DNA from 4 places in the Sporosarcina sp. P26b genome. Region 1 is predicted to be linked to each of the others. Evidence: riboswitches for the same ligand, from Rfam matches in the RefSeq annotation. Region 1 holds a riboswitch; each other region holds the start of a gene.

Region 1 (8,242 bases):
AGATATTGTAACGTTAATTTCTGGAAAACCCGTGTTGGATTGGCGTGATCGATTGGTGAAAATCGATGTGAATAATGAGTTTAATCATCCGGGAGAAGTTAGTCTTGAAAGTGGAAATATACGTTTTGAAGGCGATGTTCGTATTGGGGGCAACGTCTTACCTTCCATGTTTGTTGGTGCAACAGGTAGTGTCTTTGTTGGCGGTTCAGTTACGAAGGCTGAAATACATGCTATGAAGACTACCGTGGTGAAAGGCAATGTGCTGTCTTCCACTATAAGTGTAGGTAAGCAGGAAGCAATTGTAAGTGAATTAGCTACTTTGATTAAAAATGTGACAGATATGCTTGTACAAATCAAAGAAGCAGTCAATCAGATTTTTATTATTCGTGGCCATGGAGAAGCAGAACTAAGCCCATCAGAACTCAAGCGTTTGATTTCTATATTGATGGAGAAACGATATGCCCAGTTTGAAGACGTGAATAAGAAGTTCATCCAGAGAGTTCGTGAACAAAAGGACAAAGTAGATGCAGAGTGGGTCCACGTTGCGGATCGTTTATACGATTTATTTATTAATCCGCTCAATGAGAATCTTCAAAACATGGGGGAGTTTGAACAATTGATTGAGGATGCGTATATTCTCATTCAGCTATATGATACAGAAAGCTCTCCGCATATTAAATTGATTGTTCCATATGCCATTAATAGCACTTTGTATAGTTGCGGACATATTGATGTAGTTTCCAAAGGTGTTTACCATAGTAATTTAACAGCGGATGAAACCATTAAGATAAAAGGCGTTTGCAGAGGTGGGGAAATTTATGCACGATTGGAAGTATCACTGCAAGAGGCAGGTTCTGAAAGTCCTGTCAAAACAGTGGTTCGTACTAGTGAAGACGGACGTATAAAAATAGGCACAGCGTATGCTGGGACAGAAATCTATGTCGGTATTCGTAAGTATGTTTTCTCCAAAGATGCAACGAATATTTCTGCTCATTTGGACGCTGAGGGAGAGCTAGATCTAGGGTAACGATGTTTAGACTCTTTATAGTGGTGGAATAGTATATGCAGAACATCACATAAGGAGTGTTAAGCATTATGGCTAAAATTGCAACAGTACTAGGAGATATGTTTGAAGACTCGGAATACATGAAACCGGCGAAAGCGTATAAGGAAGCTGGCCATGAAGTAGAAGTGATCGGTGCGGAAGCAGGATCAGAAGTCACCGGTATGAAGGAAAACACAAAAGTGAAAATCGATAAAGCGATTGATGATGCTAAATCATCGGATTATGATGCATTATTTATCCCTGGTGGGTTCTCACCGGATATTTTACGTGCAGATGATCGTTTCGTGAAGTTCGTTAAAGAATTCATGGATGCAGATAAACCGGTATTCGCAATCTGTCATGGACCGCAATTGCTTATTACGGCAAAAGCACTTGAAGGACGCGATGCAACAGGTTATACATCTATTCGCGTAGATATGGAATATGCGGGTGCAAAGTATGCTGACAAAGAAGTCGTCGTCTGCCAGAACCAACTCGTAACAAGCCGTACACCAGATGATATACCGGCATTTAATCGCGAGTCACTAAAAATACTAGAAAAATAAACACTAGTTCAACCGTCAGGGCGTAATGTGCCTTGACGGTTTTTTTGTACTTTAAATTACCGCACCAACATACACTAACAGTATAATTTATTATTAGTTGAAAAAGATTCTCAATTGTACTTGAAAAAGGTTCTCAATGAGAGTATGCTAAAAGCAACGAATGAATCAGAGAGACGATCGCGTCTTACAATTGAAAGGTCGGGGATCTACTATGTATAAGATTGTTGCGTCAGCGGTAATTGCAGGAATTATATTAGGTGCAGTAGCGGGATTTTCATTTGGCAGTAAAGAGTTCGCTGGGATGTTCGCGGGAATGGCCGCACTTGCGTTTATAGCAGCACCGGCAGCGGTCGTCTATTCAAGTGAAAAGAAAAAGTGGCAACAAGTTCATTAATAAAGAAAAAGCATCCAAACTTTGGATGCTTTTTTGCATGTAAGTAGATAATGATATTTTAATATGCAGACCAACCGTTGTCAGCTTCCATTACGACACCGTTGACATAAGAGGATTCATCTGAAGCTAGGAATAGCGCAATATTAGCGATTTCTTCCTTCGTTCCAGGACGACTCATCATATTTACACCTCTTAATGCTTGCTTCATACCGAATTCATCAGGTTGAACTAAACTGTTTGTAATGTTGGTCGGTATTTGTGCGGGAGCAATTGCATTACAGCGTATGTTTAATGGGCCAAATTGAGAGGCGACACTTTTTGTCATACCTGCAACTGCGTGTTTTGACGCCGTATATGCGAGACCGCCACGTCCGCCAGTGACCGCTGAAATAGATGCCATATTAACGATAACACCTGCTTTTTTCTCTTCGAATATAGCTAGTGCTTTACGAGTTGCCCGCATTACTCCTGTTGTGTTGATTGCCAAAACTTTGTCCCATACATCATCAGTTACTGTAGCAGCAGAGTACATATTGTCCATGATCCCCGCATTGTTTACTAGAATATCCAGTGTGCCGAATTGCTCAACAGCTGTATCAATCATGTTTTGTACATCTTCTTCAATGGTAACGTTTGTTTTAACCGCAAGAGCCTCACCGCCTGCACTTATGATAGTCTGGACAGTTTCTTCTGCACCTTCCATATTCATATCTGCAATGATCAGTTTTGCACCTTCACGGGCATATAGTTCAGCGATTTCTCGTCCAATACCAGATCCGGCACCTGTTACTACTGCTACTTTATTTTCTAATCGTTTCATTAAAGCCGCCTCCAATTGTATTCGTATTTCTCATTCTATTATATACTTTAACGTCTAACTAATGAAGTTATTCGTGTTATTTCGATCAAATCAAAAACAGCTTGAACCGTCAAAATGAAATTGACTGTTTAAGCTGTTGGTCATACATTATTGTACTTTGACACCTTCTACTACCTCTTTTGCAGCGTAAAGTGCTTGTTTCACATCTGCAATTAAATCTTCCACGTCTTCCACGCCCACTGAGAAACGCAGCAGTCGGTCATCTACTCCGCGACGATTACGTTCTTCCAATGGAATATCCATATGCGTCTGCGTAGTTGGATACGTGATGAAGCTTTCGACTCCTCCTAAACTCTCCGCAAATGAAATTAGATTCATACTCTCTAGGAATGGTCCAACCCACTCACTGTTCTGCACTCGGAATGACAACATACCACCGATTCCTGCGTAGAGCACATCTACAATAAGAGGTTCTTGTTCTAAATATGATACCATCGCCTTTGCATTTGCGTCATGTTGTTTCATGCGTAAGTGCAGTGTCTTTAAACCGCGTACAACAAGCCATGAATCAAGAGGGGACAATGTAGCACCGATTGCATTGTGGTTTGTAAATAACCGTTCACATAATTCTTCACCCTTAGCGACGACAAGACCTGCTAGAACATCATTATGTCCACCGATATATTTTGTTGCACTATGGATGACAATATCTGCGCCTTCTTCGATTGGGCGCTGGAAATAAGGTGTCAAGAATGTGTTGTCGACAATCAACAATACATTATGCTTTTGAGCCAATTCCGCATACGTACGGATTGTTATATTTTGCATTAGCGGGTTCGTAGGTGTTTCTAGGAAAATCGCTTTTGTTTGATCTGTAATCGCTTGCTCGACTTCTGCTACATCATTGAACGAAAGGTAACGAGTCTTCACATTATACATTTCTTCATATTGATTAAATAAGCGATACGTGCCGCCGTATAAGTCTTCAGGCGCCAATAATTCTGAACCAGCCTTAAATAAAGATAATATTAGTTGAATGGCAGCCATCCCAGAGCTACATGCGAATCCTTGATCTCCTGATTCCAAGTTTGCAATTCCTTCTTCTAAAACAGAACGTGTTGGATTTTTTGTGCGTGTGTAATCATACCCGGTTGACTTGCCCAGTCCTTGATGATGATAAGCTGTTGACAAGTAAATTGGTGTGTTGACTGCGCCGGTTTTCTCATCGCTATGGTTGCCAAGTTGTACTAGTCTTGTTTCTAATCCGTTGTTTGTCATGAATATCCATCCCCCTAGAAAAAATAAAAAAGAACCTCTTCTTTTCGAATAGGCCCTCGAACATACAAGTGTATACAATATTCTCATCTTCAAGGTGATTGTCACCCTTGGATTTAGCACCGTGCCTGTGGCTGGTTGCTGAGACATCTCTGGGCCTATCCCTCCGTCTCTCTCGATAAGAATATTCGCAATATAGGCAAAACTGTTGACGGATTTATTCTATCATGCAGATATACTAGATGCAAGCTTCCTTTAAAGTGTGATCAGATGATTTTTTTGTTTCAGTAAAATATTTGCTATACTTACTAGATACGCATCACGATGGGGGGAGTCTTCCTTATGGCTTGGAGTTACGTCGCATTGGCGGCAGTTATAGAAATCCTCTGGGTAGTCGGTCTTCGGTACTCTGACACAGTACTCCAATGGACTGGAACCGGTGTGGCCATTATCTTTAGTTTTTATTTCATTATTAAGGCTTGTGAAAAATTGCCTTCGGGTACGGTGTATGCAGTCTTTACAGGATCCGGCGCCGCCGCTATCCTATTAGTGGATATATTCGTCTTTCATGCAGCGTTCACATGGGTTACGCTATCGTTCATCGGTTTGATTGTCATTGGCGTAGTTGGCATTAAGCTTACAACGGACGATGATCAGGTGGATGCAGAAGGAGGTGGCTGATAATGGCATGGGTGTATTTAGCTATTGCCAGTCTCGGTGAAATTTTCGGTGTAATGAGTATCAATTATTACTTGCAAAAGCGTTCCATTAAACGATTATTTCTCATTGTAGGGGTATTTGGCTTCGGCTTTATTTTCTTGTCACTTGCGATGAGAGAAATTCAGATGAGTACAGCTTATGCGGTTTGGACAGGATTTGGAGCAGCTGGAGCCGTGTTGATGGGAATATTGATTTTCAAAGAATCCGCCAGCCTCAAACGTCTTTTCTTTCTTTCGCTCATTATTCTAGGGGCTGTGGGCTTAAAACTATTCGGATGAAGGAGAGTGAATATTTTGGTGTATTGGACACAATTTGAATTTAATGAATGGCTAGTGACACTGGCAGCTACGGAAAAGGGACTGTGCTATGTCGGAATGGCTGACGATAGTGTAGAGCGATTAAAGGAATGGTTGAAACGCTCTGATACGGAAGGATTAATAGAAGACAAAACGAAGTTAACAGTCTATATAAGTGAGTTGAAAGAGTACTTATCAGGTACAATAACGAACTTCCCAACGGTTTCCTTCGATTTAAAAGGGACACTATTTCAGCAACAAGTATGGCAAGCCCTTCAACAAATACCGTATGGGGAAACTCGTACATATTCAAATATAGCGGAACGTATAGGAAATGTATCTTCTGTTCGTGCGGTGGCATCTGCAATAGGTAAAAACCCCGTGTTGATTGTAGTACCCTGTCACCGTGTTATTGCAAAAGACGGAAGTTTATCAGGCTACCGCGATGGCAAGGATTGTAAGCAAAGTTTATTACAATTAGAGAAGATAAGCTGGGTTAGTGATAGGACGGAGTGAGCAAGATGAAATATAAGCAAATTAAACCAAAGAAAATATATGAAGAAGTAGCAGATAGTTTATTGAACTCTATACAGTCGGGAGAGTTAAAACCGGGTGACAAATTGGACTCTGTACAGCAACTGGCTGAAAACTTTACCGTTGGCAGATCTACAATCCGTGAAGCCTTATCTACATTACGTGCTAGAGGACTGATTGAAATGCGTCAGGGAGAGGGTACATACGTCAAGGAGTTCTCTTCTGTCGATCTAATCTTTCCTCTGCAAAGTGCCATGCTTATGAATCAACAGGATATTCAACACTTATTGGCTGTAAGAAAAATAGTGGAGACCGGAGCGGCGGCGAATGCAGCGGAATCACGTACAGCAGATGATTTGGAGAAAATGGAAACGGCGCTTCATGAAATGAAGGAGCATGCCGGAGATATTCTACTGGGAGAAAAAGCGGATCTGGACTTTCATTTTGCCATCGCAGAAGCAACAAAAAATCCGTTATTGCTAAACTTATTAAGTCAAGTAGCCGAGTTGATGAGTGAATCGATGAGAGAGACGCGTCGCATTTGTCTCTACACAGAAACAGCAACAGTAGAGCGTTTACACGATGAACATGAGGCGATCTTTTTAGCTATTCAATCACAGCAACCAGAAAAAGCGGCTAGTACCATGCAAGCCCACTTGTTGAATGTAGAGTCTGTGTTAACGACATATTGGCAGTCGGTACATGAATAACACTGTTCACTCACTATACGTTGAGTGAATTTTTTAATAATAATGAATGAATGCTCTGTTAATGGAAGGATAAGTATAGTATGCTATGTAAAAAGTTAGTCATCTGATGACCTGTTGACTATAAAGATATTGCGAAGAGGTGAAAGGGATGAAGGTTAGCTTATTTATAACATGTTTGGTTGATATGTTTTATGCAGACGCAGGCAAAGACATGGTGGAAGTATTGGAGAGACAAGGCTGTGAGTTGTCATTTCCCAAAGGACAGGTATGTTGCGGACAACCTGCCTATAACAGTGGATATGTTGAAAGTTCAAAGTCAGCTATGAAGAATATGATTAAGACGTTTGAGGACGCTGAATACGTAGTTACACCTTCTGGATCATGTGCGACAATGTTTAAATTGTACCCGGACGTCTTTAAAGACGATCCGAATTGGTTACCACGAGCACAGAAGCTAGCGGATAAAACGTATGAATTCACACAGTTTCTTGTGAATGTTTTGCAAGTCGAAAATGTAGGAGCAAAATTGACAGGAAAAGCGACTTATCATCCCTCTTGCCATATGACGAGATTACTAGGTGCCAGTGAAGAACCTAGAAAACTATTGGATCAGGTGGAAGGTCTCGAAATGATCCCGCTACCAAACGCGCATAATTGCTGTGGTTTCGGTGGGACGTTCTCCGTCAAGATGGGAGATATTTCGGAACAAATGGTAGATGAGAAAGTCAATAGTGCCATGGCGACAGAAGCAGATTATTTAATTGGAGCGGACTGTGGTTGCCTGATGAATATTGGAGGGCGTGCAGAACGGGTCGGTAAGCCGATCCGTGTAATGCACATCGCACAAGTATTAAATAGCCACGAGTAAATAAAAGTGAGGTGATAAGTATGTCGATGAAATTCAGCAAGAAAAATTTTACGGATCGAACAAAAGACAATATAGCAGACGATTTTATGAGACAAGCAGTGGCAAGTGCTCAGGAGCGTTTACATGGTAGACGATTGGATGCCGCGGAAGAGTTGGGCAGTTGGGAAGAATGGCGTTCGCATGGGGAAGAAATTCGTCAGCATGTTCTAGAAAATCTAGACTTTTATTTATACCAGCTAAGTGAAAATGTAGCAGAGCGTGGCGGCCATGTCTTCTTTGCAAAAACCGCTGAAGAAGCGAGTAACTATGTTCGTAATGTTATCAAAGAAAAAGATGGCAAAAAAGTTGTGAAGTCAAAATCTATGGTAACGGAAGAGATTAATTTGAATGCTGTTTTAGAAGAAGCTGGATGCGAAGTTATCGAGACAGATTTAGGCGAGTATATTCTACAAGTAGACGACCATGACCCACCGTCCCATATCGTAGCACCAGCTCTTCATAAAAACAGAGAACAAATCCGCGAAGTGTTCGCGGAGAAATTAGATTATCATAATACATCCAAACCCGAAGAATTAGCTTTGCATGCACGGGAAAAACTGCGTCAGGAATTTCTAGATGCGGATATCGGTATTACAGGATGCAACTTTGCTATAGCTGAAACTGGCTCTATTAGTCTTGTAACCAATGAAGGCAATGCGCGACTTGTATCCGCGTTGCCAAAAACCCAAATTACCGTCATGGGGATGGAACGGGTAGTACCTTCCTTTGAAGAATTCGAAGTGCTAGTTAGTTTATTGACACGAAGTGCAGTAGGACAAAAATTAACAAGTTATGTAACGGCATTAACAGGTCCTCGCGATGAAGGAGATATAGATGGACCTGAAGAGTTTCACTTAGTGATAGTCGATAATGGACGTTCTGAAATATTAGGCACGGAATTCCAGTCCGTACTGCAATGTATCCGTTGTGCTGCATGTGTTAACGTATGCCCTGTCTACCGGCATATTGGCGGAC
Region 2 (8,242 bases), on a different contig from region 1:
GGTATGCAGGTGTGTTATTGTGCTGCACGTAAATGTTTTGTTGTTGTTCGTCATCAATCAATGCTTTCGCTTCTGTTGGCATTTCTTCCAAGCCCGCGAAGATTGAGCTTTCAACTGTATGTGAAGGGAATTCCGTGAAATTCCACTTTGTAATCTTAGTTTTATCTGGTCTTGGCATTTCGAGTACTTCAGCTTTAGCTAGAGCATTCGAACGAAAATCTGCCATCCAAGCAGCTTCCTCCACTTTTGCGGAATAAGAGCGGACGTCTTGTTCGGTCAATGCCAATGTTGTTTCAACCGTCATTTTGAGTCGTCCCCTTTCTTATGCTTCTTGTCCAACAGTTTCGTCTTCGATACCTAGCTCTTCTTTGATCCAGTCATATCCTTCAACTTCAAGTTTCTTGGCCAATTCAGAACCACCAGTTTTAACGATTTTACCTTGCATGATGATATGCACTTTGTCCGGCGTGATGTAGTCTAACAAACGCTGGTAGTGAGTGATGATCAAGCAACCAAAACCTTCACCGCGCATTTGGTTGATTCCGTTAGAAACAATTTTCAATGCGTCGATATCTAGACCTGAGTCAATTTCGTCAAGTACTGCAAACTTTGGTTTCAACATCATTAGCTGGAGAATTTCATTACGCTTTTTCTCTCCACCAGAGAAACCTTCGTTTAAATAACGAGTTGCCATATCTTCTTCCATTTCAAGAACTTCCATCTTGCTATCCATTTCACGAATAAATTTCATCAATGAAATTTCATCGCCTTCTTCACGACGTGCGTTCACTCCAGAACGGAGGAAGTCTGCGTTCGTTACGCCAGTGATTTCACTTGGATATTGCATTGCTAGGAATAGACCTGCTCTTGCGCGCTCATCTACTTCCATTGCTAATACGTCTTCTCCATCAATTGTAATTGATCCAGAAGTGACTTCATATTTCGGGTGACCCATGATTGCTGATGCAAGCGTAGATTTCCCCGTACCATTGGGACCCATGATTGCATGGATCTCATTTGTATTTATTGTTAAGGTAACACCCTTTAAGATTTCTTTGTCCTCAATTTGGACATGAAGATCTTTAATTTCCAAAATTGCCATTCCAATACCTCCAGTATGATCACGTTGAATGGTTTATCCATTCTCTATTTAGTATCATTCTAATCTTAACTCATATTCGAGTTGGTTGCAAATCTTTAAGAATCATTACAAATATTGAACAATATCATTGGCAGCTTGTGGCTGGCTGCGTTTTTCTTGTTATTTATTTTTCAATTGACTACTAGTGAATGAGAATCAACTGTAGATTGGTACATAAGAATTAGATGAGAAAATAAAGTTGATTGAAAAATGATGAAGTTAGAACTTTTTATGCAGGTTGAGTTTAAAAGCGATTGCTTGGGCATAGTTAGTTACTTAGTAAATGGTTCGGGATGGAAGCTCCAGTTGGGGGACGCTTTCCCATGGGCCCGCGGGAAGAGCCGTAACGAAGAACGGCTTTTGCGAGTAAAAGCGAAGCGTTAGGAGCACATCTTTGCACTTCGCCCCCAACTTCCGCTTCCATCCTACTTTGATAGTACAGGTACTTAGATTATTCATTGAACTAAGTATTTGAATTATTGTTATGTTTAAAATTAATTTAAGTTCAAGTTCAAGTTCAAGTTCAAGTTCAAGTTCAAAATAGAATACAATTCTAGCTTTAATGCACAATGAATAAGTTTTACCTGCTTACATTGTGAAGATAAGCGTAGCATTGGAAGTAGATTTTTGTACTCGAAATCCCTACTCCAACACTATGCCACCTTTCCCCTATTTCCTATACTTTTGCAAGTCAAAAAGGAGCTGTCACTCTTCGTCATTTGAAATGATGGCGAAGGGACAGCTCCTTTATATCTCTATACTTTTTTAGTGAAGCGGTCGACGATCATTGCAAGTGCGCCGTCGCCTGTTACGTTTGTTGCTGTTCCGAAGCTATCTTGTGCTAGGTATAATGCGATCATTAATGCTACCATGCCGTCGGTGAATCCAAGCATAGTCGTCAGAAGTCCAGTTGCGGCAACGACTGCACCACCCGGTACTCCCGGAGCTGCGATCATTGTAACACCTAGCATAAAGATGAATTGCAAGTACGCACCAAAGCTAACGTCGAACCCGTTCATCAGCATAACCCCGATTGAACAAGAGACGATGGTAATTGTACTACCTGACAGGTGAATCGTTGCGAATAACGGAACCGCGAAGTTCGTTACGCGTTCTGAAGCACCCGTCTTTTTCGCCTGACGAAGTGTAACCGGAATCGTGGCCGCAGATGACTGCGTTCCGATAGCTGTCAAATACGCAGGCAGCATCGTTTTCATTAACACAAATGGATTACGCTTGTTCAATGTACCTGCCACTGTGTATTGCAATGTCAGCATGATCAAGTGAAGAATAATGATCATAATGAAAACAAATACAAAGACAGAAAGTACATTCGCTACTTCCCCTGTATACGTCATATTCAAGAAAATCCCGAATATGTGGAATGGTAATAGTGGAATAATCACGACAGAAATAACCTTATCAATAATTAAGTTAAACTCTTCGAAAAATGACAGCATCGTCTTACCTTTAATCGCTGCCATCCCAATTCCAAGTAAGAATGCCATCAGTAACGCTGTCATAATACCCATCATTGGATCCATTTCCATTTTGAAGAACGCTTCTCCCGCTTCACGCGCGCCTTCTGCAATGTCCGTCTTCGTCGTTGGATTAATAAAGTTCGGTAAAATATTCGTTGCTGCAAAATAAGCAAGTAAACCAGCGATAATTGTAGAGCCATAAGCAAACGCAGCAGACATGCCTAGTAGTTTGCCTGAACCTGCCCCGAGCTTTGCAATACTTGGTGCGATAAACGCGATGATGATCAGTGGAACTACAAAGTTCAAGAATCCACCGAATAACATATTAAATGTGGCTGCTAAACGAACGAACCAATGCGCAAATCCTTCATGGATCGTCGGCAATAACAAGCCTAGTCCAATTGCCAGGGCAATGGCAATCAAAATTCGCCAAATAAGCCCTAATTTAAACTTCACAATACGTCCTCCTCAAATACACATATGTATTACTCAAACAAAATTAACTTTACCACATGTCGAAAGAATAAAGAAGATTTTGTTTGGGGTTAATGTAAATTTATTTAGAGGTCGTGGGTTGTCTATGAGCGGTTATGGGAGGTCTATGAGCGAATACGGATGCGAATAGAGCGAATAACATGCCCTATAGAGCATTCAAACGCTTGAATAGAGCGCTTAGCGGGCACTATAGAGCGCTCACGCAAATGATTGAGCTTAACTAGCCTAATAAAAAACCGGTAGCTGCAATAGCTACCGGCATTTCTTTGTTTATTGTACTGGAACGACTGATCCAGACCATTCGTCTAAAATGAAGTTTTGGATTTGTTCTGAAGTCAATACTTCGACCAAAGCTTTGATTGCATCACTGTCTTCGTCACCGCTATTTACAGCAATTACGTTAACATAAGGAGACTCTTTATCTTCTAGCGCAATAGAATCTTCCATTGGATTTAAACCAGCGTCGATTGCAAAGTTCGAGTTGATCAACAATGCATCGCCTTCATCATTCGCATATAACTGAGGCATTAATGCCGCTTCGTAGTTCGCATCAAACTTTAGATCTTTCGGATTTTCTACGATATCTCCTACTTCTGCTTTCACTTTTTCTACGTCGTCAGCCAACTTAATCAAGCCTTTTTCCTCAAGCATAGCCAGTACACGTCCGTGATCTGCAACCGAGTTACTGATCAAGATTGTAGCACCTTCAGGAAGTTCTTCAAGTGAATCATATTTCTTAGAGTACACACCGATTGGCTCGATGTGGATTGCACCAGCATTGACGAAATCATAACCGAAATCAGCAATCTGACTTTCTAAGTATGGAATGTGTTGGAAGTAGTTCGCATCCAATTCACCTTCATCCAAATCTTTATTGGGAAGTACATAATCTGTGTAACTTTCAATTACTAAATCATAGCCCTTTTCAGCTAGTAATGGCTTTGCTTCTTCCAAAATGACTGCGTGTGGCGTGTTAGACGCCCCTACTGTCAATGTTGTTTTCTCGCCTTTTTCAGCCTCGTCCACATCTGGTGCTGCCCCGTCCTTGCTATCGTCTTTCGTTCCGCATGCTGCCAGTGCAAGCACTAATACTGCTGCGAATAAACCGAATAAAAATTTCTTCATCTCCACATTTCTCCCTCTCCATTAATGGAATGTTTTATGGTCAACAGGTTACCCTGAAAATCCTATTACCGTTTGTCCAAACGTTTTACAATGAGATCACCAATAATTTGGATGATGAATACGACAACCAATACTAAAATCGTTGCCATGATCGTAACGTCTTCCCTGCTACGCTGGAACCCTTCTAAATACGCAAGTGTACCGAGCCCTCCAGCACCAATGACCCCTGCCATCGCCGTATAGCCGACAAGTGCAATAGATGTCACCGTAATTCCAGAAACCAATGCTGGCATCGATTCAGGCAACAAGACCTTGAAAATAATAGTGGATGTTTTGGCACCCATTGAGCGAGCTGCTTCGATAACCCCTTTATCGATTTCCTGCAACGCGATCAATACCATGCGTCCGTAAAATGGAGCCGCCCCGATGATTAACGCAGGCAATGCCGCATTCGGTCCACGCATGCTGTCAAACAATAACTTTGTAAATGGGATAAGTAAAATAATTAAAATGATGAATGGAATTGATCGGAATATATTCACGAACGCGCCAGTAATAACGTTAATCATTTTATTAGCCCATAATTGTCCTGGGCTAGTCAAAAACAATATAAGTCCAAGTGCGATACCAAAAACGAACGTAAAGAATGTCGAGTATGCGGACATATAGAGCGTCTCGCCTGTCGCAAGCCACATTTTGTCCCAGTCAACATTCGGGAACCATTGCTCAATCATGTAGCAGCACCTCCGTCTTTACTTCATTGGCATCTAAGAAGACGATTGCTTCATCAATGACCGCTGTATCGCCTACCAATTGAAGTACTAATGTGCCATATGCGCCGTCACGCGTAGTCGAAATATTCCCTTGTACGATGTTGACGTCAATTGGAAATTTACGGATTAACTCAGCAAGCACTGGCTGTTCCGTACGCTCTCCAATGAAGGCTAACTTCACTAGCTTCCCTTGAGGTACTTCTTCTTGTAAATGAGCCATCGCTGCATCCGTATCACCAGTATCTGTCACTTGTGAAATGAAACGCTTCGTAATATCAGCCTGTGGAGATTGGAAAACGTCCAACACGTTACCGATTTCCATCACTTTTCCGGCTTCCATGACCGCCACCCGATTACAGATCTTACGAATGACATGCATTTCATGCGTAATCAAAACAATTGTCAGTCCAAGACGTTCATTAATATCCGTTAATAAATCCAGAATAGCATTCGTTGTTTCTGGATCGAGTGCGGATGTCGCTTCATCACAAAGCAATACTTCCGGATCATTTGCAAGGGCACGTGCAATACCGACACGTTGCTTCTGACCGCCTGAAAGTTGTGATGGATACGCCTTTTCGCGTCCTGTCAATCCAACTAAATCAATTAGTTCTTTGACTTTTTGCTTGCGTGCCGATTTCTTCACGCCAGCGATTTCAAGAGGAAACATGATATTCTCTTCTACCGTTCTCGACCACAACAAATTAAAGTGTTGAAAGATCATGCTGATTTTCTGTCGCGCATTGCGCAAGCCTGCACCTTTTAACGTCGTCATTTCCTGTTCATTAATCTTAATACTACCGGACGTCGGAGTTTCAAGACCATTCAGTAGTCTGATCAATGTACTTTTACCTGCTCCGCTGTATCCGATGACGCCGAAAATTTCTCCTTCTTCGATGTCAAATGTCACATCATCTACTGCGACAATTTCTGAACGGTTCAATTGGAACCTTTTATGAACGTTTGCTAGTTGAATCATTTTCCGCACCACCTTTAATTTAAAAAGACCTTCCTGCAGTTGAGCAGAAAGGTCCAACGTATATACATATGTACGTTACCATTTCTCTCATCTATCAAAGCATTACACTTTGAGTGAATTGGCACCATTTCACATATGTGACGGTTGCCGGGCTTCATAGGGCACTTCCCTCCACCGCTCTTTATAAGAGTTACGTATTCAATTGATTATCTACTTATACCATACTTCGAATTCTATTGTCAACTGAGCTTCTCCAGTAGATAAGGTACAGATTGAAAAGCGTAAATTTTTTCTATCGGCTCGCCTTTTCGTTGAATGAGCAAACAAGGAACGCTCTCTACTTCATATTCGATTGCAATATCCTGGACGTAATTCAAATCCGCTTTTCCAATGGGCAATTCCGGTCGCATCGCTTCTATTACCGTTAACATTTTCGAAGCGACTGCACAGGTACCACACATAGGTGTAAATAAATAAAAAGCGGCTATTTGCTCCGCCGCCTTTGCATGTTTCCAGTCTTCGATTGACCAATTATTCATGTGTTCCACCTGCCAAAAATTTAGGATGTACTTTAAAATTGGCGGCAGCTAAAATGCTGGCCAATAGCTTGATAGGCGTCGTCTCCACTTCACGATAGAGACGATCCGTGTATAGGTGTCTAGCTTCCGGATACAGTTGTTTGAACAGCTTTCGAATGGATTCACCTGACGCGTCCGCATCCAAAAATATGAAGATTTCATGTTGCTCGTACGGCTCAAGCAGTTCTTCGATGTGGTACGCACTGATGGTACCATTCGTACAAAGAATCTCTACAGGCTCTGCAAGGATCGGCACTAACCGCTTACGATCCGAACCGCCTTCTACAATGAGAACTTTCAGGTCCATGCGCTTCCTCCTAGAGTGTAAAAAAAACGCTGAGACGTTCCAGCGCTTTCCTTTGTGATGATTATTCAGCTGTCATTTCTTCGTATTGTTCAGCTGTCATTAACGCATCCAATTCAGCTTTGTCATCGATTTCAACTACAACCATCCATGCACCTTCGTATGGAGATTCGTTAACCAATTCAGGGCTGTCTTCAAGGTTTTCGTTCACTTCTACAACTTTACCAGTTAGTGGAGCATACAATTCAGAAACAGTTTTCACTGATTCAACGCTTCCGAAAGGCTCGTCAGATTTCAATTGATCGCCAACTTGTGGGAGTTCAACGAATACGATATCCCCTAGTTCAGACTGTGCAAAATGTGTGATTCCGATACGGTATTTACCGTCTTCTTCTTTTACCCATTCGTGCTCTTCTGAATAACGTAAATCTTTTGGTGTGCTCATGTCGTTACCTCCAAAAATATAATAGTTTATCTATCTTTAGTTTGCCATAGTTCCCGCGTAAAGACAAGATTCTAGATCATTTCTTCCATGTTTCTGCGAATGTTGTTTCATTGAAACCAACGGTCACTTTTTGGTTGTCCGACACGAGTGGACGTTTGATGAGCATTCCGTCTGAAGCGAGCAGTGCGATCTTTTCGTCGTCTGTCATGGTAGGTAGTTTGTCTTTCAAATTGAGCTCGCGATATTTCATGCCGCTTGTGTTGAAGAACTTCTTCATTTCGAGCCCGGAGTTTGCGATCATGCTACGAAGGTCGTCTTCGCTCGGTGGTTGTTCGGCGATGTTGTGTTCTTCGAATGAAATCCCCTCGTTCTCGAGCCATTTCTTCGCTTTGCGGCATGTGGTACATTTCGGATAGCCGTAGTATGTGATAGTCATAGTCGTAATCCTCCTTTTTTTCAGTATAGCAAATAAAGGCGTGTGGATACTAGTTTGGCGTGATAACAATGAGAAGCTGGCAGAGTGCTGGGGTGGGGATTTGCGCTTCGGAGGGGACGCGTTCTGGAGGGCGGGCGGTGAACCACACCCCTTCGCTTCGCTCGCAGGGTGTTTCACCTGTCCCGCTGATCCTCCCAGAGTCGCCCCTCCTACACTCCAATCCCTTGCAATGTAAGGAGGAGACACTTTTTTATAGTGCATTGAAATACGTTTTGTAATGGATTTTTGAACTTCAGTACTTGAATCTAAATAAGTAAAGACAAAACAATAATTCAAATACTACCTTCAATGAGTGATCTGAGTAACCGTACTATCAACGTAGGATGGAAGCGGAAGTTGGGGGCGACTCCCTCTTGAAAAGGTGATGATGACAAGGCTTGTCGCATTATTCTATTGACCCAAAAAGAATTTATATGACTAGTAAA
Region 3 (8,242 bases), on a different contig from region 1:
AGATTGGTACAGTGTTAGGGTTTTTATCTGCTGTAGCGTGGGCTTGTGCGACATTGCTCGTCAAAGTACATGGGCATCGTTTTGATACGTGGGTAATGACTGCATATCAAATGCTATTTGGCGGATTGATCTTATTTGTAGCGAGTTATGTACTTGAAGAACCGTTTTTCATAGCGAATCCATTGTCATTAGCGATTTTAGGATGGCTTGCGATTGCCGCATCCATTGTACAGTTTTCTATTTGGTTTTATTTATTACAGACAGGAAATCCCGAGAGAACGAGTGCGTTTTTGTTTTTGGCACCATTCTTCGGGACGTTGTCGGGATGGGTTCTGTTGGATGAGAAGTTATCCATGTCATTGATTTTAGGAGGTATGCTCATCAGTTTGGGAATATTCCTCGTGAACTGGCGTAGCAAACGAGAGCTTAGAAGAGGACTAGTTGACTTGCCATAGACGACAATAAGCTTGAAGCTCGCTGAGAAATGCTTGGACTTCATTCGTCTTAGAACGAGTGCCTGTATAAAAAGCACGTTTAATTGGCGCGACTTTATAATCCAATATGGTTAGATCACCTTGTGCGAGCTCCTGTTTGGAACTGTGGCGCGACAAAATAGCGATGCCCAGCCCGCTAAGAACGGCTTGTTTGATACTTTCTGGCGAGCTCATAATAGTAGGCTGTACTTGGACTCCATACTGTTTAAGCGATTGATCAATTAATAGACGACTAGGATCTTCCGTATCAGGTAAAATCCAATGTGTATTTTGCAAATCTAGGATGGACGAGCTTCTCTTACGTGCAAGCGGGTGTGTAGCAGAGGCAAGAAGTACTAGTTCGTCTTGCATAAATGCTTCAGCCGATGGTAGGTTGTCCAGATCACTGCAACCAACGTCGACTTTATGACTTTTCAGTAATCGCGCAATGTCAGAAGAAGGAGCAGTTGTTAGTTCGAGCCGCATATCGGGATACTTCGCGTGTAGACGAGTGAGTACGTCTGGTAAAATAGCTTGCGAAATAACTGGTGAAGCACCAATACGTAAAGTTCCTTTTAGTGAGGTTGTTTGCGTTAAATCTATATTTGTATGATTAATCAAATCAATCATCTCCAATACACATTTTTATAGTGAATGACTTGTAGTTGTGACTGGTTTTTTTGTGAAAAAATAGCCTTGCAATAATCTGCAAGGCATCGAACACACCATTATTGAACTGTATAATTTTTGTGTGCGACGACAGTCATGTTGGAAGCTGCTCCAATATTTTCAGCGTCTTGTTCAGAAATTTTTACGATGACGGAGTTTTCAAGGATTTTGTGTATAGTCCCGGAAACTTCATAATCATTACGGTTGAAAGATATGACTTCGTCTACATACCGTGATGCTACAAAATCAGAAACTGGACGATCTTTTCGTGGGAATGCCAATCGAATCAACTCCTTCAGTAGTGTGGAATTTAGTCTGTCGCAATTTGTCAGTAAAACAAAACGGAAAATGCGTACAATAGCTTACTAGATCTAGTATAACACATTTCGGGAAATTATTCATCATACTAGAACTTTGTCGATTGGGCAAGTATTTTGTATAATCATTTGATGAAGTAGAAAGTATTGATCGTTATAGATAGAAGCTGACATGTTATACTACATCATATAAACCAATTGGTTGACATTATACCTCTGGGGGTATATTATTAGGATAACATATAGGAGGTTGAGCGATATGGAGTATGATGACAAAGTCAAAAATCGTTTGAAGCGTCTAGAGGGTCAAGTCAAAGGCGTCTTGCGTATGATGGAAGAGGGCAAGGACTGTAAAGAAGTGATCACGCAATTATCAGCCAGTCGTTCTGCTATTGATCGTACAATTGGCGTAATCGTTAGTTCCAACTTGATTGCCTGTATTGAAAACTTAGACGAAGCAGATGAACGTACACATGAATCTATTATTAGTGAAGCCGTGGATCTTCTAGTAAAGAGTCGATGAGCAACATCACTTGACTCTTTTTTTTACAGCATATAATATACCCCCATAGGTATTTATTTAAAATGATTTTCAAATAGAAGGGGACGAGAGCATGACAGAGCAAAAGAAAACAACGATTGTATTATTTAGTGGGGATTACGATAAAGCGATGGCGGCTTATATTATCGCGAACGGCGCAGCGGCATATGATCATGAAGTAACAATTTTCCATACGTTTTGGGGATTGAACGCATTGCGCAAAGATGAACCGATTAAAAGTAATAAAAGTTTCATTGAAAAGGCGTTCGGTAAAATGATGCCGCGTGGAGCAGATAAAATGGGATTATCGCAAATGAACTTTGCAGGAATGGGTCCTAAGATGATCAAGCAAGTAATGAAAAAGCATAACGCGATGACATTACCACAACTGATCGATATGGCAATAGAGCAGGACGTACGATTGATTGCCTGTACGATGACAATGGATTTGCTAGGACTGAATGAAGAAGAGCTTCTACAAGAAGTGGAGTATGGCGGTGTGGCAGCTTACTTAGGTGAGGCGCAAGATGGTCAAGTGAACTTGTTTATTTAATTTTTTTATACAAATAAATACCCCTGGGTGTATAGGAGGAGTACAATGATTCAGTCAGATAACGTGTTAGATGCAAAAGGACTTGCTTGTCCAATGCCGATTGTGAGGACGAGAAAGATGATGAAAGAGATGGATGACGGTCAAGTGCTCGAAGTCCAGTCGACAGATTCAGGGACCACGGCAGATTTACAGGCATGGGCGGAAAGTGTGGGGCATCAATACGTCGGTAATGTGAAAGAAGCTGATGTATGGCGCCACTTCGTACGAAAAGCGGGTCAGGAAGATCAGTCACAAAAAGAATATCCAGTTACAGTCGACAATAATGAGTTGTTAGATCAACTGCAACATCCAGATGCTGTGTTACTAGACGTTCGCGAAGAAGCAGAATACGCATTTGCTCATATACCTGGTGCCCTATCCATACCTCTTGGCCAATTGGATGAACGAATGTCGTACTTCAGTAAAGACAAGAAGCTCTTCGTTGTATGCCGAACAGGTAACCGCAGTGATATGGCATGTCAAAAACTAGTGGCAAAGGGTTTTGAAGATGTCACGAATGTAATTCCTGGTATGTCAAAATGGAATGGTGAAATAGAAAATACAGTAGGGGGTATGAATAAATGAGAATCATTCAATCAAGTGAAGTAGCAAAGCGCGTTATTGCGAAAGAGTCATTATTCATTTTGGATGTTCGAAATGAAACTGCATTTGAAGATTGGAAAATCGAAGGTGACCAAGTGCGCTATTTAAACGTACCGTACTTTGATTTATTGGATGGCATCGAAGAAATTGAAGACCAATTGCCAAAAGATGAGGAGATCCTAGTAGTCTGTGCTAAAGAAGGTTCGTCCGTCATGGTGGCGGAAATCCTTGAAGAAGCAGGCTATTCAGTAGGCTATCTTTCAGGAGGAATGAAAGCGTGGAGCGAGTATTTGGAGCCGGTGAAGATTGCCGATTTGAAATCAGGTGGTGAGCTCTATCAATTCGTCCGTCTTGGTAAAGGGTGTCTTTCCTATATGGTCATATCAGGAGGAGAAGCGGCAATCATTGACGCGACGCGGATGACAGATGTGTTTATGGACTTTGCTACGCAACGCGGTGTGAAGATCACAAATGTACTCGATACGCACTTGCATGCGGATCACATTTCAGGTGGTCGTCAGATTGCAAAAGCAACGGGGGCAACGTACTGGCTACCGCCAAAAGATGCAGAAGAAGTCGTATTTGAATATGCTGCATTAGAAGGCGATACGTCGATTCAAGTAGGTGATACTAAAATTGATATTCAAGCACTTTATTCGCCAGGACACACTATTGGTTCGACTTCATTTATTGTCGATGATAGCTATTTGATGACCGGTGATATTCTGTTCATTGATTCGATTGGACGTCCGGATTTGGCAGGATTGGCAGAAGATTGGGTAGGCGACTTACGTGAGTCCTTGTATAGTCGTTATAAAGAATTGTCAGAAGAACTAACGGTTTTACCGGCTCACTTCATGATTATAGATGAGTTGAATGAAGACGGCAGCGTGTCGGAAAAGCTTGGCGTGTTGTATAAGCAAAACCACGGCTTGAGCATTGAAGATGAAAAAGAGTTCAGAGAATTAGTCACGGGGAACTTGCCTCCGCAACCGAACGCGTATCAGGAAATACGACAGATGAATATGGGGAAAATCCAACCTGACGAAGAAACGCAACGTGAGATGGAGATTGGCCCGAATCGCTGTGCGGTACGGTAAATAGTTATATTAAATCAGCTGTAAAACAATAACCCACATTAAAAGGAGAAGATAAATATGAGTTCAACAACATTTTTAGACGCAAAAGGGCTAGCGTGTCCAATGCCGATCGTACGTGCAAAGAAAGCAATGAAGGATATGCAAACAGGAGATGTTCTGGAGATTCATACGACAGACAAAGGATCGGTATCCGACCTGACAGCATGGGCGGCTTCTGGTAATCATGAAATAAAAGACCAGCAACAAGAGTCCGATGTCTTTAAATTTTGGATCCAAAAAGGGTAAACTTAGGGTAGAGGGAATGGCTGTCTCCCTCTTTCATCAGGAAGAAGGGAGAACATCATGACCATTCCATTTATTATTACGATCTTCCTCATTGGACTCGTCGGCTCGTTCCTTTCCGGAATGATGGGAATCGGGGGCGCGATTGTCAAATATCCAATGTTGTTATTTATTCCTGCACTACTTGGTTTTACTGCGTTTACACCACATGAAGTAGCTGGTATAACTGCAGTTGAAGTATTCTTTGCGTCACTTTCAGGAGTTTTGGCGTACCGAAAAAGTAATCTGATTTTGAAGCCACTTGTTCTTTATATGGGGATTAGTGTGTTGATCGGCAGTGTGATCGGCGGTGCAGGTTCCAGTATGCTATCAGAAGCGACTGTAAATATCGTCTATGGTATTCTGGCTGTGCTTGCGGCAATTATGATGTTTATTCCGAAAAAGGGGTTGGATGATCAGCCGATTGAAGAAATTACATTTAATCGCATCATAGCTTCCAGTGCGGCATTCATTGTTGGATTGGCAGCAGGAATCGTTGGAGCTGGTGGTGCATTTATCATGGTACCGATTATGCTCGTCATCCTAAAGATCCCAACACGCGTTACAATTGCTACATCATTGGCCATCACATTACTATCATCAGTAGGTTCGGCGTCAGGTAAATTTTTCACTGGGCAAGTGCCGTACGGACCTGCTCTCGTCATGATAATCGCAAGCATTATCGCAGCTCCAATCGGTGTGAAAGTCAGCCGTAGAGTAAACACCAAAGTCCTACAAAGCATCCTTGCCGTTCTCATCATGGCATCGGCCGTGAAGATTTGGTGGGATATATTCTAATAAAATCAACATCGCCAGAACATCGTTCATTGAACATGTTTCTGGCGATTTTTAGTGAAGTGGCAAGTGGAAAAACTTCAAACGTCACTAACATTAGATTAACGGCGGTTTCACTGTTCCATTTTTCATGTCAACATGTCAAAACTTATACTAATTTCAAAACATTCTATTAAATTACCTTGCAATAGACTCGGAATAGCCGTATACTATTTTTCAACGATGGAAAACGAATAGACACACTCTTATCAAGAGCGGCGGAGGGATTAGGCCCTGTGATGCCCGGCAACCGGCGAAAGCAAAGGTGCTACTTCCTACAAACTATAAGTAGTTTGGAAGATAAGGGAGGAATAAGCGAAAGCGCAGCCCTCTTCTTATTAGGAAGAAGGGTTTTTTGTGTACCTAAGCTCCCTCTTGCACTTTTCGAGTGTCTAGTTCCAGAGGGCAGCTGCTCGGGACGTTTCGGTCTAAACGAAAAGGAGAAGAACACTCCTTTGTGTTCAGCCCTCCAACGCCTGTCGCAGCTAGGCGCCCTCTGCCACTTTTCGAGTGTTCCATCGATACATGATAAAAAGACATGATAAAAAAGGGGAATGGTTATGACGAATTTACAGCCAGAAACGATTTTATTACATGGAGGGCAAAAGCCGGATCCGGAGTCGGGTTCACGTGCGTTGCCAATTCATCGTACGACTTCTTATGTATTCAGAGACACGGAACATGCTCAAAACTTATTTGCCTTAAAAGAAGCAGGCAATATCTATACACGTATCACGAACCCGACAGTAGCTGTTTTCGAAGAGCGCGTTGCACAGCTTGAAGGAGGGACTGCGGCGGTTGCGTTGTCTTCCGGAATGGCGGCCATTGCGTTCTCTATTATGAACATTGCCGAAGCTGGCGATGAAATTGTTGCAGCTAGCAATCTGTACGGTGGTACATACAACTTATTTGCTGTGACATTACCGCGTTACGGTATTACTGTAAAGTTTGTTGATGCTTCTGACCCGAAGAATTTTGAAGCAGCCATTACGGATAAAACAAAAGCCTTGTTTGCAGAAACTATCGGTAACCCAAGCTTGCAGGTTCTGGATGTGGAAGCTGTTGCGAATATCGCGCATGAAAATGGGATTCCATTGCTTGTCGATAATACATTCCCATCTCCATATGGCTCGAATCCGATTGAATTCGGTGCGGACGTTGTTATTCATTCAGCAACGAAATGGATTGGTGGGCATGGTACGACAATTGGTGGAGTAGCGGTCGATGCAGGTAAATTTGACTGGACGCAAGGAAGATTCCCTGGGTTCACAGAGCCTGATGAGTCTTACCATGGCTTACGTTACGGTATCGACACTGCAGCGGCTGCTTTCGCAACAAAACTGCGTGTGCAATTGCTAAGAGACTTTGGTCCATGTCTAGCTCCTGACAGTGCATTCAACTTGTTGCAAGGCCTAGAAACACTTCATTTACGCGTACCTCGCCACAATGAAAATGCGCAGAAAGTGGCGGCATTCCTGCAAGGTCATGATGCAGTAGAATGGGTGACATATACGGGTCTTGAAGATCATCCTACAGCGGAACTGGCTACTAAACACTTGAAGAACGGGTACGGCTCCATCATTGTATTTGGAATAAAAGGTGGTCGCGATGCAGGTCGCGAAGTTATCGATAATGTGGAGATTTGGTCTCATGTCGCGAACGTTGGGGATGCAAAGTCGTTGATCATCCATCCAGCTTCGACTACACATCAACAGTTATCGGCAGAGGATTTGAAAAACTCGGGTGTAAGCGAAGAACTAATCCGTCTATCAGTCGGATTGGAATCGGCAGAGGATATTATTGCGGATTTGAAACAAGCAATTGAAAAAGCAACAAATTGATATACAAAAAAGGAACACCTCGCAAATTTGCGTTGGTGTTCCTTTTTTTACTTGCGTTTTATTCGTTTTCGTTCATCCTTCAATGATTTGAACAGGGAAGTAACCATCATAATCAGTATAATGGAGAATGGCAAAGCGGCAATAATAATGACGTTTTGCAATGCGTCCAATCCACCCACATAAAGTAGGATAATTGCGATGGAAGATTGAATGACACCCCATACAATTTTTAAATTATTAGGCGGAGTCAATGAACCGTACGACGACTGCATGCCGAGTACAAATGTAGCCGAATCCGCTGAAGTAATGAAGAATGATGTAATCAGCAAGATGGCAATGATGGAAATCACAAATGACCAAGGTAGTCCACTGAACATCTCAAAGATTGTCAGTTCAGTTGCGCTTGAAGCCAGGTCGATAATGCCTGCTTTTTGTGTTTCGATCGCTGTAGTACCGAATGCTGCGAACCAAACCATACTCAATACTGTAGGTACAACCAGTACGCCTATCATGAACTCGCGAATCGTTCTGCCTTTTGAAACGCGTGCAATGAACATACCGACAAATGGTGACCAAGCTATCCACCAAGACCAGTAGAAAAGCGTCCAGTCATTGAGCCATGAACGATTTTCAGGCGTCAGTGGTGCTGTACGGAAACTCATTCGAATCAGATGTTCCAAGTAACCTCCGATAGAATCAGTGAACATGTTGAAGATTAATAATGTTGGGCCGAGCGCGATAATGAAGATTAACAAAGCTAATGCCAATATCATATTGGTATTGGATAAAATTCTTATTCCTTTTCCAAGTCCACTCCATGCGGAAATCATGAATAATACCGTCACTATTGCGATGATGACGAACTGTGACCAGAATCCAATTGGGATATTGAATAAGTAATTGAGTCCGGCGTTAATCTGAACCGCACCGAATCCAAGTGATGTAGCTACA
Region 4 (8,242 bases), on a different contig from region 1:
TTTTGCCCCAATAATGAGGATAAACGTTGGTGTAATTATTACAGAATCCATTTGAAAGTAAATGCCGTTCTGTTTAAGGCAGATGTCATGCAAAATTATGTGTGGGTATGGGGGGGAATTCTACCAGATGCTTGTCAAGGTGCTGTCCCCCCCCAAAGCCTGCTTTGCGAATCCGGAATTCCTCTTTAAACTTTTGAATTTCCGGATGTAACGGATGCAATCGTTGGAATTAGTGCATTTAATCCAATTAGTTTTTTGGGTTTTGATATTTGTTTATAGATCATCTTTTATCACCTTTACGTTAGCTTACCAAAAGGTTTAACAAATTTCTGTGGTTTTTGACATAGCTGAATTTTGGATGTGCTAAATAGCAGCATAATTGAGATTTTGGGGTTATTTGTGCTTTAAAATCGGTTTTTGAAGTTACTATTTTGGGGGGAGTGGACGCGAAGGTTGGGCGGTCGAAAGGGAGATTCCCACACTACCACAGTTTCATCGCCCTATTTCCAACAAAAAAAGGCAGAGCGTCGTGAAAACGCTCGACCCCCTACCCAATCCTTATTATTTTCCCCAGTGCTCCGCGATGAATTCAGTGCGGCCAGAACGGGCACGGTTGTCTGTGTAATGTTCTTTTTCTTTTATGTAATAATCTTGATGGTATTCTTCAGCCCGGTAGAAAGTTTCTGCGGGGCGGATTGCTGTGACGATCGGTTTTGAGAAAACGCCGCTTGCCGCTAGGTTGGCTTTCGATTTCTCGGCAACTTCCTGTTGCGCTTCTGTGTAATGGAAAATCGCGGTTGTGTACGATGAGCCGCGGTCGTGGAATTGACCTTCTGCGTCTGTTGGGTCGATTTGTTGCCAGAATACTTCGAGCAACTTTTCATATGAAAACAAAGCAGGGTCAAATGTGATTTCAACAACTTCCACATGGCCCGATTCACCATTTTTCACATCTTCATACGTTGGATTATCGAGATGCCCGCCCATATAACCTGACTCGATATCTTGGACGCCTGGCCATTCTTTAAACGGTTTCACCATGCACCAGAAACATCCTCCTGCAAATGCAGCTTTTTCAAACTTTTTTTCAGTCATTGTCTATATCTCCTTTCAATTATAGCGAGTGTACAAAACGCCTCTTTTAGTAAACCGGTACCCATCCTTCTTGTGTTACGAAGATGCGGGCAGCTACTACTTTGCGATCGGCTGCGAGTGTGAAATAGTGGCGGATGTTTTCCGGAACGGAAATTAAATCACCTGGGTTAAGATGCACTTCAAAGAATCGTTCGTCTTTTCCTTGAATGATGAATACGCCGTGACCACTGACTATGTAACGCACTTCATCGTCTGTATGGTGGTGTTCTTGTTCGAAGTTTTTCAGAAGTTCATCCAAATTAGGTGTCGCATCTGATAGTGAGATAATGTCTGCCGTTTTATAACCGCGGCGCTCTGAAATATCGTCGATTTCTGTTTTAAAAGCCTTAAGAATCTCTTCTTTTTCCTCATCAGTTAAATTGAACTTTTCACGAAGATTTTCGGGTAGCTTTTCGATATCCCAATGCTCATAAATGACTTCTTGTTGCTCCAGAAATGCCGCAACCTCTGTTTGTGTTTCAATAACCTCGTTTGTTCCTTGAATAGTAATTGTCGCCATTCTACTCTTCCTCTCTTCTGTTAAATTGATAGTTCCTTACTTACACTTACACATTCAAGCGGGCTTCAATGATCCGAATGCAGTCATGAAAATTTGTGAACGGGGAAAAAGGAATGTTCAAGTCCTCGCATTTTTCAAGTAAGAAATCCCGCGCAATGACGATATCCGCAAGCTTCGCCGCTTCCAGATCTGTAATCGAGTCACCGATGACAATACTCGTTTGCTGCTGGGCAGTGTTCTCGCGAATAATCGTCGGCTTACAGCAACCGCAGCCTTGATTTACACAGTTTTCATCACATTCATGCGGGTAAAGGATGTTGATGTGTTCTCCTGAAAAATCGCTTTCGTTGCAATAGACTTGATCGAATGGCCCGAATGGTTCAAGCAATGGATGGATGAAAAAGTCGATGCCGCCACTTACAATATAGAGCGGTATATTTTTTTCGCGGGTAAACTGAACAAATTCACCAAACCCTTCCCTGATTTCGGCATCCTCCAAAACGAACGACACGATTTGTTCTTTTTGGGAAGTAGGCAATAAAGCAAAGAGCTTACTGACCCCTTTTTGAATGGACACCCTTTGCGCCATAATATCGTCCTTTATCCCTTCCCATCCAGGGGGAGCGAACTTATCCATAATATTGACAATATTATCTTTCATCGTAATCGTACCATCGAAATCACAAAAAATTACCGGGTTGAACTCTGCACTCATACCTATTTGTCCTCCTTGCCGCCTATCAATAAAACCTCTTCTACTATAAGAAGAGGTCATTTATTCATCTTCTTATCTCCCAACAACACGTTGCAAGAAGTAGCACCGTGTCCCTCCACCTAGATAAGAAATCTCGTACTTTTTTCAATTGATTCTGATTATTGCATTGTTCGACTTCTTTGTCAATGAACGCTTATCCAACAGTAGTTTTATGAAATAACCGGGACGGCTTTATCCCGCGCCTTATTCTTTTCCTCTTCCTCTTCCGGTACGCGAATGAATTTAACAATAATCGCACTCACTACATAGAGGGCACTGAAAATCCACACAACCCCTTCGGCTCCGACTAGCCCGATAAACGCCAAAGCGATGGCTGGTGCTACGAATGTGGACAGACCCGCGGCGAAGTTCAACACGGACATTGCTGCGCCTTTATCCGCACCTGCAACGGATGGTACCAGTGCACCGATTGGTACATAACCCGCTACCAAACCGCCCCAGATGAATCCGACAATGCTCGTCATGAGAATACTTCCGTTTGTTATCACCGGAACATAAAACAGAAGAGGCGTGAAAATCGCACAGCCGATTCCACCAAACCAAATGATTGTGTTTTTCCAACCGAATTTATCCCCAATGAAGCCGAACACTAAATTGAAAATGATGTTTCCTAAGAAGAACGTACCCCATAATTGCAACCAAGCAGTTGTTTCAATGCCATGTTGCGCCATATGCATCGGTAAGAATACCGGAAATCCATAGACACTTAAACTATTGATAACACGGACAACTCCACCTGCAGCAACCCGTTTGTTCGTTTTCAAAATGGTGATGCCTTTCAATAATTCTGTGATTGCTTCTTTTTTGTTCGCGAGTTTTTTCTTTTCGAACTTGTCTTTATTGAGTACTAAAGCGAAGATCGCACCGACACATACCCAGAAAATAGATGTCCACATTGTATTGATGTAACCGAGATACTGGATTGCGTAACTTGAATACCACGCGCCGAGCACCATCATTCCCGCACAAAATGCAAACCAGAACCAACCAACGGCAGAACTCAATTTGTTTTGCGGTGTCTTATAAATGACCCATGTCAAGAAGGAATAGGCAAACAACGGATAACCGAAACCTTTAATGAAATAAGTGAGAAGCATAATCGGGTAATTCATCGTTGAGAAACCAAAAATGATAAACCCTGCAGTACCGACTATATAAACGGCTAACCCGAGTGCCATTGTACGTTTTGGACCAAATACTTCTACACAGACGCCTGAAAACCAAGAAGACAGCGCGATCGAAACTCCGTAGACTGTGAAAATCGCAGCTGACTGTTGAATGGTCAACCCACTTTCAACTAAGAAAGGACTTAGCCAACCGGCCTCAATTCCGTCCCCCATCATGAACAGCATGACACCGAAAAAACCCCATCCTAAGTTTTTCGTAATACCGATTTTTTCTAACATACTGTTCTCTCCATTTCTACTCTAAGATGCGAAACTCATTGATTCAAAAAAAACCCTTCCTGTAAAGACAGAAAGAGTTGGTGGCATACCTACCGCTAGCGCAATAAAAACATGCCTTACCCTTTCTATCTCTCAAGCTACGCTTGCTGGATTTGGCACAATTATGTTGCCGAAGTTTCATAGGGCCAGTCCCTCAACTTCTCTCGATAGAAAATAAACAATATGTAATTGGTCGAACAGTGTCAAAAGTTGAACTAATGAGTTAACTGTATAGAATAATTAATCGTAAGTCAACCACTTATTGAAACTTTCTAAAAAATAGTTTGAAATATGGTATACTTTCTATCATAAATCGTTTATTTGAAAGGATTTTTGATATGAAATCGTATATTGATATAAAAAATGGTGTTGTCCCCTCGGTTTGTGCGCTTGATTGCCCAGACCAATGTGGATTGCTTATTCATAAAGAAGACGGGAAAATCATTAAAATTGAAGGTGATCCCGATCATCCCATCACAAAAGGCAGTATTTGCAACAAAGTTCGACATATGACTGAACGCCTTTATGACCCAAAAAGGATTACAACCCCTTTGAAACGCGTCGGGGAAAAAGGCGATGGACAATTCGTTCCAATCAGTTGGCAAGAAGCCATCACAACCATCACAGACCAATGGAAAAAACTGATTTCTGAAGACGGTCCTGAATCAATTCTACCCTACAGTTTCTACGCCAATATGGGGAAACTCAGTTCCAAAGGGATGGATCGCCGTTTCTTCAACCGCCTTGGTTCGAGTCAATTGGACCGGACGATTTGTTCAGTCGCCGGCGAGGTTGGCTACAATTACACGATGGGCGGACGTTTCGGAACAGACCCCGAAGAAATGACGGAAACGAAATTATTTGTTTTCTGGGGCATCAATGCCGTCAGTACCAATATGCACCAAATCATGATCGCGCAAAAAGCGAGAAAAAACGGTGCTAAAATCGTCGTCATTGACGTCCATAAAAACCAGACGGGACGCATGGCTGATTGGTTCATCCCGATTCTTCCCGGAACTGATGGAGCGCTTGCACTCGGAATCATGCATGTTCTTTATAAAGAAAAGCTGGTCAATCAAGCGTTTTTGGAACAGTATACAATCGGCTATGAAGAGCTCGAAGAACATGTATTGCACTACGACCCGCAAACGGTTTCCTCTATTACAGGTGTGCCAGAGGAAGATATCTATGAATTGGCGCGCATGTACGGGACCGTCTCTCCTTCGATGATTCGCATTGGCAATGGGCTGCAGCATCACGATAACGGTGGCATGATGGTCCGGACGATTTCCTGTTTGCCTGCTTTGACAGGGCAATGGGCATTGAAAGGCGGAGGTGCGCTCAAATCGAATTCCGACTATTTGACGCATAATACAGCCGCACTGGAACTTCCCGAACTTCAGGTAGTGCCAACGCGCAGATTCAATATGAATTTATTGGGACAAGCATTAATGGAGGAACAACAGCCGATTCGCTCATTGTATGTCTACAATAGCAACCCCGCCGTTGTCGCACCGGATGCCAATAAAGTACGGGATGGCTTAGCACGCGAAGATTTATTCACAGTTGTCCATGATTTGTTTTTGACGGACACGGCCTTGTACGCGGACATTGTTTTGCCAGCGACATCCGCTTTCGAAAACACGGACATCTATACGTCTTTCTGGCATCACTACATTCATTTGCAGGAACCCGTCATCGAAACTTACGGGGACAGTAAATCCAACCCGGACGTTTTCAGATTGCTGGCGCAAGCTATGGGCTTTGACGAGCAACCATTTCTAGATGACGACGCGGAAATGGTTGACCAAGCGTTAAGCCATCTGTCTAATCCTCATTTATCCGAAGTGTCGTATGCTGCCTTAAAGGAAAAACGCTATATGAAAGCAAGCGGTACCGGCGATTTCTTGAACAATTTAAAGACACCGAGTGGTAAAATTGAGTTGTATTCGGAACAAATGAAATCAGCAGGATTCCCGGCGCTCCCTACGTATATCCCGATTATTCAGGATTCCGATCATCCTTTACTTTATGTACCTGCAATTAACCATAACTTCATGAACACGATTTTTTCGAACAATGAAAAACATATCAAGCTTGAGAAAGCACCTAAGTTGTTCATGAACCGGCTAGATGCGGAAAGTCGGGGAATTGAAGACGGAGCGGCTGTCCGTATATGGAATGAGCGCGGGGAATGTGAGTTTACTGTTTCCGTCGGCGAGCAAGTTCTTCCTGGCGTTGTTGTCAGTCAAGGGATTTGGGGAGATAAGTCGGGTCAAAAACGCCTTGTGAATGCTTTGACGCCAGATCGGATTGCCGATATGGGCGGCGGTGCAACGTTCTTCTCCGGGCGGGTTGAGGTGGCGGGTTTATAACTAGATATGTTGAATTAAAGAACCCCACTGAATCCGCTATGACTACCCCTTTAGGGTGAACATTATTGAGAGAGAGTTGCGCGAAGCGGAGTGTGGATTGTAATTCGCTTGGCGCTTTGGGGATGCCTTTGCCGCGCCTGCGCTGGGGTGTCCCATTATTGAAAGTATTTGGGTGATGTATAGACCGAGATTATAATGTGATTACTATTTGATACTAATTTCATTGAAGATAGACGCACTATAGGGTACAGGTCTTATCCCCGCTAATGAAATGCGCTTTCCTCCACAGAGACCATCCAGCGAAGGCGCGACTTCGTGGTAGCCGAAGCGATAAGACTGAAAGTGGTCTTCTTTCTGGCTTATCGCGGGAGGCATCCACAAAGCGCAGAAGCGGTATTAGCGGGAACTCCAATTCTATCCATTGTATAGGGACTGTTGTTAAATGCTTTCTCTCGGTTTATGTACATTAGTCGATATCGCAACCTAAATAGTAGTGGATTAGAAGGAGTGCAGGTTTAATCCCCAATAACGAAATACGCTTTCTAACCTGGACCATCCAGCGAAGGCGCGCCTACGTGGTAGCCGAAGCGATAAGACTGAAAGTGGTTTCCTTTCTGGCTTATTGCGGGAGGCATCCACAAAGCGGCGAAGCGTTATTAGCAAGATTTCTGATTCATTCTATCTAAAAAAACGAGCCTCTTGGATACAACCCCAGGAGGCTCGTTTTGTTCTTATACTGACTCGACAACGCCCCATTGGTCGATGGCGCGTTTCAGAGGTTCTGATGTTTTTGCCGCTTCTTCGAGAGAAATTTGTTTGACACTTGCGTCAATCGCCGCCCGGAATGCTTTGGCACCTTGCGTCGGTCCGTCGGGATGGCCGAATATTCCGCCACCAGCATTGACGACAAGATTATCTCCAAAATCTTTCAGTAATTGTGGCACCATGCCTGGATGAATTCCAGCGGAAGGAACGGCAAATGTTTTTTCGAAGCCATTGTCTTCAATCAACGCTTCATTAATTGCCAACGCATCGAACCGCGAAATGGCGACATTGCCATATGGGCTTGGGAACAAGGATAGATCTCCACCGATTAGCCGCGTTAATTTCCCTACCAATAACGAGTAAGAGAATCCGCCACCCGCTTGTCCTGCTAGAACGCCCGATAATGCGGAATGCGCCACAATCGGCAAAGCGATATTGTTATTTTCACGCAACGTTTGAAGTGCATCTAGTCCATACGCATGGACGTTGAATAATAACGCATTCGCGCCGAGCGCTGCCGCCTGTTCCGCTTTGTCGTGAAGCTCATTCGTCCGCCCCGACAAGTTCACTGCATACAATGCCCGATTTCCGGTCTGTTCATAATGCCGATCGATAATGTCTTTTGCTGTTGTAATTCGCTTGTAAAACGGTGTTAATTCATTCTCAAAAAGAATTTCATCGTCTTTGATAAGATCGACACCGCCAGCTAGCAATTCTTCCAGTTGGCCGGAGAAAAAGGACAGATCCCTTCCCATGACTCCCTTGAAGATGGCTTTCAGCAATGGGCGATCCATGACATTCAACTGTTCACGAATTCCTTTTGTACCGAAGCGCGGACCTGGAAATTGTGCAAGCAATTGTTTGCCAAAATCCAAATCGATTAATTCATAGCCTTCAAAAAAGGATAGCTTGCCATAGACTGTCGTGAAAATCGCGGGAAGATCTGCCGAATAGTTAGCGGACGGATAAAAGATTTTTACCATATCCTTCACTTCCCCTTTTTCCACAGAAACGACTTCACCTTTATGGTGCTTCAGTTGCTGCTGTTCAAGATGCGGAATGTCTGTCCAAGACCCGATTGTGAGCCCGAGTGCATGTTGCTCCGCTATTTTTTCTTGCTCTAGATGTGTCGGAAATAGATAAGTGGCTGTAACTCCCATTAAAATTCCTCCTTGTGACTACTGTCGATGAACCAGCTCTCCAATTCTTCGAGAGAGCGTATTGTATT

The links. Region 1 has a riboswitch for S-adenosylmethionine ahead of CSV69_RS10710 (methionine biosynthesis PLP-dependent protein). Riboswitches for the same ligand answer to the same signal wherever they lie in the genome.
Region 2: linked by a shared signal. The riboswitch ahead of CSV69_RS12295 (methionine ABC transporter ATP-binding protein) and the one ahead of CSV69_RS10710 (methionine biosynthesis PLP-dependent protein) in region 1 are both predicted to bind S-adenosylmethionine.
Region 3: linked by a shared signal. The riboswitch ahead of CSV69_RS07125 (O-acetylhomoserine aminocarboxypropyltransferase/cysteine synthase family protein) and the one ahead of CSV69_RS10710 (methionine biosynthesis PLP-dependent protein) in region 1 are both predicted to bind S-adenosylmethionine.
Region 4: linked by a shared signal. The riboswitch ahead of CSV69_RS13790 (MFS transporter) and the one ahead of CSV69_RS10710 (methionine biosynthesis PLP-dependent protein) in region 1 are both predicted to bind S-adenosylmethionine.

Annotation. Positions count from the first base shown of each region.
Region 1 is NZ_PDYW01000010.1:46,970-55,211, forward strand. It holds gene CSV69_RS10690 (flagellar assembly protein A) at 1-1,027, shown strand, start outside; gene CSV69_RS10695 (type 1 glutamine amidotransferase domain-containing protein) at 1,096-1,611, shown strand; gene CSV69_RS10700 (hypothetical protein) at 1,772-2,005, shown strand; gene CSV69_RS10705 (glucose 1-dehydrogenase) at 2,064-2,825, opposite strand; gene CSV69_RS10710 (methionine biosynthesis PLP-dependent protein) at 2,973-4,103, opposite strand; SAM riboswitch class I at 4,184-4,285, opposite strand; gene CSV69_RS10715 (DMT family transporter) at 4,443-4,781, shown strand; gene CSV69_RS10720 (DMT family transporter) at 4,784-5,098, shown strand; gene CSV69_RS10725 (methylated-DNA--[protein]-cysteine S-methyltransferase) at 5,117-5,632, shown strand; gene CSV69_RS10730 (FadR/GntR family transcriptional regulator) at 5,638-6,360, shown strand; gene CSV69_RS10735 ((Fe-S)-binding protein) at 6,509-7,228, shown strand; gene CSV69_RS10740 (LutB/LldF family L-lactate oxidation iron-sulfur protein) at 7,249-8,242, shown strand, end outside.
Region 2 is NZ_PDYW01000016.1:18-8,259, reverse strand. It holds gene sufD (Fe-S cluster assembly protein SufD) at 1-304, opposite strand, end outside; gene sufC (Fe-S cluster assembly ATPase SufC) at 323-1,102, opposite strand; gene CSV69_RS12310 (dicarboxylate/amino acid:cation symporter) at 1,897-3,078, opposite strand; gene CSV69_RS12305 (MetQ/NlpA family ABC transporter substrate-binding protein) at 3,388-4,242, opposite strand; gene CSV69_RS12300 (methionine ABC transporter permease) at 4,308-4,976, opposite strand; gene CSV69_RS12295 (methionine ABC transporter ATP-binding protein) at 4,969-5,994, opposite strand; SAM riboswitch class I at 6,079-6,184, opposite strand; gene CSV69_RS12290 (thioredoxin family protein) at 6,234-6,533, opposite strand; gene CSV69_RS12285 (toprim domain-containing protein) at 6,526-6,879, opposite strand; gene gcvH (glycine cleavage system protein GcvH) at 6,941-7,321, opposite strand; gene CSV69_RS12275 (arsenate reductase family protein) at 7,398-7,757, opposite strand.
Region 3 is NZ_PDYW01000005.1:52,025-60,266, forward strand. It holds gene CSV69_RS07080 (DMT family transporter) at 1-455, shown strand, start outside; gene CSV69_RS07085 (substrate-binding domain-containing protein) at 438-1,094, opposite strand; gene CSV69_RS07090 (DUF2187 family protein) at 1,202-1,423, opposite strand; gene CSV69_RS07095 (metal-sensitive transcriptional regulator) at 1,719-1,982, shown strand; gene CSV69_RS07100 (DsrE/DsrF/DrsH-like family protein) at 2,074-2,553, shown strand; gene CSV69_RS07105 (sulfurtransferase TusA family protein) at 2,599-3,177, shown strand; gene CSV69_RS07110 (MBL fold metallo-hydrolase) at 3,174-4,295, shown strand; gene CSV69_RS07115 (sulfurtransferase TusA family protein) at 4,353-4,580, shown strand; gene CSV69_RS07120 (sulfite exporter TauE/SafE family protein) at 4,638-5,414, shown strand; SAM riboswitch class I at 5,654-5,757, shown strand; gene CSV69_RS07125 (O-acetylhomoserine aminocarboxypropyltransferase/cysteine synthase family protein) at 6,011-7,291, shown strand; gene CSV69_RS07130 (glycine betaine uptake BCCT transporter) at 7,339-8,242, opposite strand, start outside.
Region 4 is NZ_PDYW01000022.1:6,298-14,539, reverse strand. It holds gene CSV69_RS17430 (nuclease-related domain-containing protein) at 1-99, opposite strand, end outside; gene msrA (peptide-methionine (S)-S-oxide reductase MsrA) at 562-1,095, opposite strand; gene CSV69_RS13800 (1,2-dihydroxy-3-keto-5-methylthiopentene dioxygenase) at 1,142-1,654, opposite strand; gene CSV69_RS13795 (2-hydroxy-3-keto-5-methylthiopentenyl-1-phosphate phosphatase) at 1,701-2,369, opposite strand; gene CSV69_RS13790 (MFS transporter) at 2,579-3,835, opposite strand; SAM riboswitch class I at 3,958-4,048, opposite strand; gene CSV69_RS13785 (molybdopterin oxidoreductase family protein) at 4,213-6,249, shown strand; gene CSV69_RS13780 (2,3-diketo-5-methylthiopentyl-1-phosphate enolase) at 6,981-8,174, opposite strand; gene mtnK (S-methyl-5-thioribose kinase) at 8,174-8,242, opposite strand, start outside.